DNA from 2 places in the Actinomadura napierensis genome. Region 1 is predicted to be linked to the other one. Evidence: predicted binding sites of a transcription regulator. Region 1 holds the regulator's gene; the other holds the start of a gene.
The links. The regulator HspR, encoded in region 1, represses chaperone genes until heat shock. The targets are predictions, from matches to a motif close to ANTTGAGTCNNNNNGACTCAANT.
Positions count from the first base shown of each region.

Region 2: the regulator HspR is predicted to act here: its motif matches at 1,650-1,672, upstream of lon (endopeptidase La).

Region 1 covers NZ_BAAAMR010000014.1:79,508-82,911, forward strand. Annotated here, with positions in the region: gene clpB (ATP-dependent chaperone ClpB) at 1-1,359, opposite strand, end outside; gene ABD296_RS10950 (heat shock protein transcriptional repressor HspR) at 1,381-1,827, opposite strand; gene dnaJ (molecular chaperone DnaJ) at 1,832-3,010, opposite strand; gene grpE (nucleotide exchange factor GrpE) at 3,125-3,404, opposite strand, start outside.
Region 2 covers NZ_BAAAMR010000031.1:15,137-18,540, forward strand. Annotated here, with positions in the region: gene lon (endopeptidase La) at 1-1,579, opposite strand, end outside; gene ABD296_RS18975 (winged helix-turn-helix transcriptional regulator) at 1,719-1,955, opposite strand; partial or broken gene ABD296_RS18980 (NmrA family transcriptional regulator) at 2,088-2,333, shown strand; gene ABD296_RS18985 (Rossmann-fold NAD(P)-binding domain-containing protein) at 2,726-3,025, shown strand; gene ABD296_RS18990 (dihydrofolate reductase family protein) at 3,193-3,404, shown strand, end outside.

The DNA.
Region 1 (3,404 bases):
CTCCTGCTTGTCGGCGAGGTCGGCGCGGAGGCGTTCGAGGCGCTGCTGGGACGCCTCGTCGGTCTCCTTCTCCAGGTTCATCTGCTCCATCTTCAGCCGGTCCACCGCGCGCAGCAGCTCGTCGATCTCGACGGGCCGGGAGTCGATCTCCATGCGCAGCCGCGACGCGGCCTCGTCCACCAGGTCGATGGCCTTGTCCGGCAGGAACCGGGACGTGATGTAGCGGTCCGACAGCGTCGCCGCCGCGACCAGCGCCGAGTCGTTGATCTGCACCTTGTGGTGCGCCTCGTAGCGGCCCTTCAGCCCGCGCAGGATCGCGATCGAGTCCTCCACGGACGGCTCGCCCACGAACACCTGCTGGAACCGGCGCTCCAGCGCCGGGTCCTTCTCGATCCGCTCCCGGTACTCGTCGAGCGTCGTCGCGCCGATCATCCGCAGCTCGCCGCGCGCCAGCATCGGCTTCAGCATGTTGCCGGCGTCCATCGCGCCCTCGGCCGCGCCCGCCCCGACGACGGTGTGCAGCTCGTCGATGAACGTGACGACCCGCCCCTCGGACTCCTTGATCTCGTTCAGGACGGCCTTCAGCCGCTCCTCGAACTCGCCGCGGAACTTCGCGCCCGCGACCATCGCGGCGAGGTCCAGCGAGACGAGCCGCTTGCCGCGCAGCGACTCCGGCACGTCGCCCGCGACGATCCGCTGCGCGAGGCCCTCGACGACGGCGGTCTTGCCGACGCCGGGCTCACCGATCAGCACCGGGTTGTTCTTCGTCCGCCGCGACAGCACCTGCACGACCCGGCGGATCTCCGAGTCGCGCCCGATCACCGGGTCGAGTCGCCCCTCGCGCGCCGCCGCCGTGAGGTCGACGCCGTACTTCTCCAGCGACTGGTAGGTGCCCTCGGGGTTCTCGCTGGTCACGCGGGCGTGCCCGCGCACCTTCTCGAACGCGTCCAGCAGCGCCTGCGGCGTCGCCCCGAACTCCTTCAGCAGGCCCGCCGCCGGGCCGCCGTCCGCCGCGAGGCCCACCAGCAGGTGCTCGGTCGAGACGTACTCGTCCTCCAGCTGCTGCGCCCGCGCGCCCGCCGTGTTCACCGCCCGGCTCAGCTGCCCCGACAGCCGCGGCGTCGCGACCGTCGAGCCCTGCGCCTTCGGCATCGCCGCGAGCTGCTCCTCCGCCCGCCGCCGGATCGCCTGCCAGTCCGCGCCGACCGCCTCCAGCAGCGGCACCGCGGTGCCCTCCGGCAGCCCGATCAGCGCGACCAGCAGATGCTGCGGCTCCACCTCGGGGTGCCCCTCGGCCGCCGCCCGGCGGATCGCGACCGACACCGCCTCCTGGCTCTTCTGCGTCAGCTTGACGTCCATGTCCCCGTACTCCTGAGAGAGTTACTCCCGGTTGCGCTCGTGCCACACCACGACGCTGGTGTGCCTGATCGGCACCAGGTCGGAGCCGGGAGTGCCGCCCGGGTCCCCGTGCCGCCGCTGCTGCGCCAGGCGCGCCGCGACCGACCGGGTCGATTCGAGTTCGTTCGCGAGCTCCTCCAGGGCGGCGTGCGCCTTGGCGAGCTCCTCGCGGAGCCGCACGTTGTCGCGCTGCAGCTCCAGGATGTGCTTGATGCCGGAGAGGTTGACGCCCTCCTCCTGGGAGAGCCGCTGGATCTCGCGCAGCATCACGATGTCGCGCATCGAGTACCGGCGGCCCCGCCCGGCCGTGCGGCCGGGGCACACCAGCCCCATCCGGTCGTAGGTGCGCAGCGTCTGCGGGTGCAGTCCGGACAGCTGCGCCGCCACCGAGATCACATAGACCGGAGTGTCGTCGCCGAACGGTTCCACTGGCTCACTCCGTCCTCGCCTGCTGGAGCAGCTCACCGCGCAGGTCCTCGCCGGCGCCCGCGTCGCGGAGCCGCTCCAGCGCCTCGCGCGTCCGGTCGTCCAGCTTGCTCGGCACCTGCACGTCCACGGTGACGAGCAGGTCGCCCATGGTGCCGTCGCGGCGCGCCGCGCCGCGGCCCCGCACCCGGAACGTGCGGCCGTTCGGGGTGCCCTCCGGCAGGCGCAGCGTCACCGGCTGGCCCTGGAACGTCGGCACCCGGATCTCCGCGCCGAGCGCCGCCTCCGGGAACGTCACCGGGACGGTCATCGTCAGGTTGTCGCCGGTGCGTCCGAACACCTTGTGCGGCAGGACCTTGATGTTCACGTACAGGTCGCCCTGCGGGCCGCCGTTCTCGCCCGGCGCGCCCTTGCCCTTCAGCCGGATCCGCTGCCCGTCCGCGACGCCCGCCGGGACGCGCGCCTGGATGGTGCGGTCGGACTGCTTGCGGCCGCTGCCGTGGCAGGTCGGGCACGGGTCGTCCACGACCAGCCCGCGGCCGTGGCACTCCCGGCAGGGCTCCTGGAAGCCGAAGTTGCCGAGGTTGCGGGTCTCGTGCCCGGTGCCCTCGCAGTTCGGGCACACCCGCGGCACCGTGCCGGCCTTCGCGCCGGTGCCCCGGCACGACGGGCACGCCGCCTCGCTGGTCAGCTTGATCGGGACGGTCACGCCGTTCATCGCGCGCCCGAACGACAGCGTCACGTCCGTCTCCACGTCCGCGCCGCGCCGCGCCCGCCGCGTCCCGGTCCCGGTCCCCGTCGTGCGGGTGCCGCCGCCGCGGTTGAACAGGCCGCCGAACAGGTCGCCGATGCGCTCGCCCGCGCCGCCCGTCTGCGTGCCCCCGGTCTGCCCGAAGATGTCCCCCAGGTCGAAGGGGAAGCCCCCGCCGCCCTGCTGGCCGCGGAAACCGCCCGGCATGGACCGCACCGCGTCGTACTCCTTGCGGCGCTTGTCGTCCGACAGGACGTCGTACGCCTCGGAGACCTCCTTGAAGCGGTCCTCGGCGTCGGCGTCCCCCTTGTTGGCGTCCGGGTGGTACTTGCGCGCCAGCTTCCGGTAGGACTTCTTGATCTCCTCCTGCGAGGCCGACTTCGAGACACCGAGGACTTTGTAGTAGTCCTTCTCCAGGTAGTCCTTGGTGCTCACGGCGCCCCGCTCTCTGCTATCGCCACTTGCGTCGAATCTTCGTCCGCCCGGCCCCGGGCCCGTCTTCGCAGGGACGGGCCCGGGCGGGCGTCTTCGCTCCGCCCGGAGGCGGGATCACTCGTCGCCGTCGTCGCCGCTCTCGTCGTCGCCGCCGGCGTTCGGGTCGGGCTCGGCCACCGCGACGCGGGCGGGCCTCAGGACCCGCTCCCCGATCCGGTAACCGGGCTGCAGCACGTCCACCACGCTCGTCTCGGCCACGTCCGCCGAGTAGGAGTGCATGAGCGCCTCGTGGACGGTCGGGTCGAACGGCTCGCTCTTCTCCCCGAACCTCTCCAGGCCGAGCTTGCCGGTGACCGCCTCCAGGCTCTCCGCGACGGACTTGAAGCCGCCGGTG
Region 2 (3,404 bases), on a different contig from region 1:
CCAGCCCGGCCTTGTCGAGCTGGCGCGGCAGCAGGTGGTCGCGGGCGATGGTGACCTTCTCGTGCTCGGTGTAGCCGTCCAGCTGGACGAGCTCCATCCGGTCGAGCAGCGGCCCGGGGATCGCCTCCACCACGTTCGCGGTCGCGAGGAACAGCACGTCGCTCAGGTCGAGCTCGACCTCCAGGTAGTGGTCGCGGAACGTGTGGTTCTGCTCGGGGTCCAGGACCTCCAGCAGCGCCGCGGTCGGGTCGCCCCGGTAGTCCGCGCCGACCTTGTCGACCTCGTCCAGCAGCACGACGGGGTTCATCGAGCCCGCCTCGCGGATCGCCCGGACGATCCGTCCCGGCAGCGCGCCCACGTACGTGCGCCGGTGACCGCGGATCTCCGCCTCGTCCCGGACGCCGCCGAGCGCGACGCGCACGAACTGGCGGCCCATCGCCCGCGCGACCGACTCGCCCAGCGAGGTCTTGCCGACCCCGGGAGGCCCGGTCAGCGCCAGCACTGCGCCGCTCCGCCGTCCGCCCACGACGCCGAGGCCGCGGTCCTCTCGGCGCTTGCGCACCGCCAGGTACTCGATGATGCGCTCCTTGACGTCATCGAGCCCGGCGTGGTCGGCGTCCAGGATCTCCCGCGCGCCCGCGATGTCGTAGGCGTCCTCGGTCCGCTCGTTCCACGGGATGTCGAGGACGGTGTCCAGCCACGTGCGGATCCAGCCGCCCTCCGGCGAGGCGTCGGACGACCGCTCCAGCTTGTCGACCTCCTTCAACGCCGCCTCGCGGACCTTCTCCGGCAGGTTCGCGGCCTCGATCCGGGCCCGGTAGTCGTCCTCCTCGTCCGCCGGGTCGCCGTTCAGCTCGGCCAGCTCCTTGCGGATGGCCTCCTGCTGCTGCCGCAGCAGGAACTCCCGCTGCGTCTTCTCCATGCCCTCCTGGACGTCCTTGCGGATGGTCTCCGCCACGTCCAGCTCGGCGAGGTGGTCGCGCGTCCAGCCGATGACCAGCTCGAGCCGCTCGACGACGTCGATCGTCTCCAGCACCTCGACCTTCTGCTCGGTGGTCAGGTACGGCGCGTACCCGGCGTTGTCGGCCAGCGTCGAGGGGTCGTCGATCTGCTGCACCACGTCCACGACCTGCCACGCGCCGCGCTTCTGCAGGATCGCGCTGACCAGGCCCTTGTACTCCTTGGCCAGCTCCTGCGCGCGCCCGCTCGCCGGCGGCGTCTCGATCGCGGCGCCCTCGACCCACAGCGCCGCGCCCGGCCCGGTCGTCCCGGTCCCGATCCGCACCCGCTGCACACCGCGGACGACCACGCCGGGCTCCCCGCCCGGCAGCCGCCCCTCCTGCTCGATGACGCCGAGCGTGCCCACGCCGGCGTACTGCCCGTTCACCCGCGGCACCAGCAGCACCCGCGGCTTGCCCGCCGACCGGATGCCCGGTCCCTTGGGCTGCGCCACCGCCTTCGCGGCCTCGACGGCCGCCCGGACCTCCCCGCTCTCGGACAGGTCGAGGGGCACCACCATGCCCGGCAGAACGGCCCCGTCGTCCAGGGGCAGCACCGGCAGCGTCAGGGTCTCGCTCATGCTCACTCCAAGTCCGTCGTCGCGGCCCCCTCGGGAGGGGCCGTCCCGGTCTCCCGGGAACCCAACATCAAGTTGAGTCATACACACTCAAGAAAACGGAGCAGCTATTAATTTCCTCAACAACGTTCGCTCTCAGCGATCACCCCGCCGTCCCGCCGAGGTCGGCGGCGTCGGGATGGTCGGCGTCCCAGTGGGCGCGGGCGTCGCCGAGGGCGTCCCTGTGGTCGCGTGACCAGTCCGCGAGGGCTCGGACAGCGTCGGAGAAGCCGCGTCCCATCGCTGTGAGGCGGTAGTCGGTCCGCGGCGGGATGGTCGGGTAGACGGTCCGCTCGACCAGGCCGTCCCGGCAGAGCCGCTTGGTGGTCAGCGTCAGCATGCGCTGCGAGATCCCCGGGATCGCCCGCTGCAGCCCGCCGAACCGCCGCCACCCTTCGACAGTCCTTACGGCTCCGCCGATTTGCGCGGATGCTCGGAACTGCTTTCACCGATCAACGCAGGGAGTGTCCCGATGATTCTCGTGACCGGTGTTTCCGGGTCGCTCGGCGGCCTGATCCTGGACGGCCTGTCCGCGGTCGGCGGCCTGGAGGTGGCGGCGGGCAGCAGCTCCGGCGGCGGCTCGACCGCACGCCGGGTCGACTTCGACGACCCCGCGAGCCTGGCCGGAGCCTTTCAGGGCGTCGACGTGCTGGTGTTCGTCTCCGCCGGGTACGCGGAGGACGACGTGGTCCTGGCCTGTCATGGGGCGGTGGTCGACGCGGCCGCCGCAGCGGGCGTCCGGCACGTCATCTACACGAGCCTGGTGGGCTCGGGCGAGTTGGTGTCCCTCGCGCTGGCGCACCCGCTGGACCGAGGCGCGCCTGGCCGCGGCACCGTTCGGCGTGACGGTCCTGCGCAACGGCCTGTACGCCGAGGTGCCCGTGGGGCTGGCGGTGGCGGGCGACGCCTCCGCCGCCGAGACCGGTGTCTTCGCCGCCCGCTGCGGGCGGGCCGGGTGTCGGTCGTCGCGAGGGAGGATCTCGCGGACGTGCGGTCCGCGTCGCGTCCGAAACGCGGGAGGACCTCGCGGCGGGCGGCCGCGGCCGTCACGCCGGGAAGACGTACGAACTGGAAGGGGTCACCGCCGTCGGGGGCCGGGACATCGCCGAGGTGCTCACCGAGACGCTCGGCCGTCCGGTCGACTACCGGCCGATCCCCCTCGGCGAAGCACGGGAAGGGCTGGCGACCTTCGGCCTTGAGCCCTACCAGGCCGGACACTCCCTCTCGCTGTTCGCCAACATCAACGCGGGCCTCATGGAAGCCCGCGACACCGACCTGACCGGCCTGCTGAAGACCGAGCCCCGGTCCGTCCGCGACCTCCTCGTCAAGGCGGTCGGCTACCGGTCCCGGCCGGACACAGCCCGCCCGCTACAAACGACCTCATCAGCCACGGCCCCAAACGCATCGTGACGCGCTGCCAATAAGGTTTTCGCTCACCATTGCCGCCGAGGCCGGCAGCGTGTCCAGGCGCTCGACCTGCCGGAGAAGGTTTCTGTCGACGAGTTCGGCCGAAGGCGATGAGTCGGACCGATGCCGTCGGTACATACGGGTGAGCATCGACCGAAGGGACATCCATCGTGAGCGTCATCGTCATTCAGTTCATCACCCTGGACGGAATGGTGTCCGACCCGGACGGGTCGGGGGGCACACCGACCGGCGGCTGGGCGTTCCGGCACGGCCCCGAGACGGTCGCCGGGGACAAGTTTCGGCTCGGAAGCACACTGGACGAGGGGGTAATGCTGCTGGGACGAACGACCTGGCAGCTGTTCTCGCGGCTCTGGTCAGGATG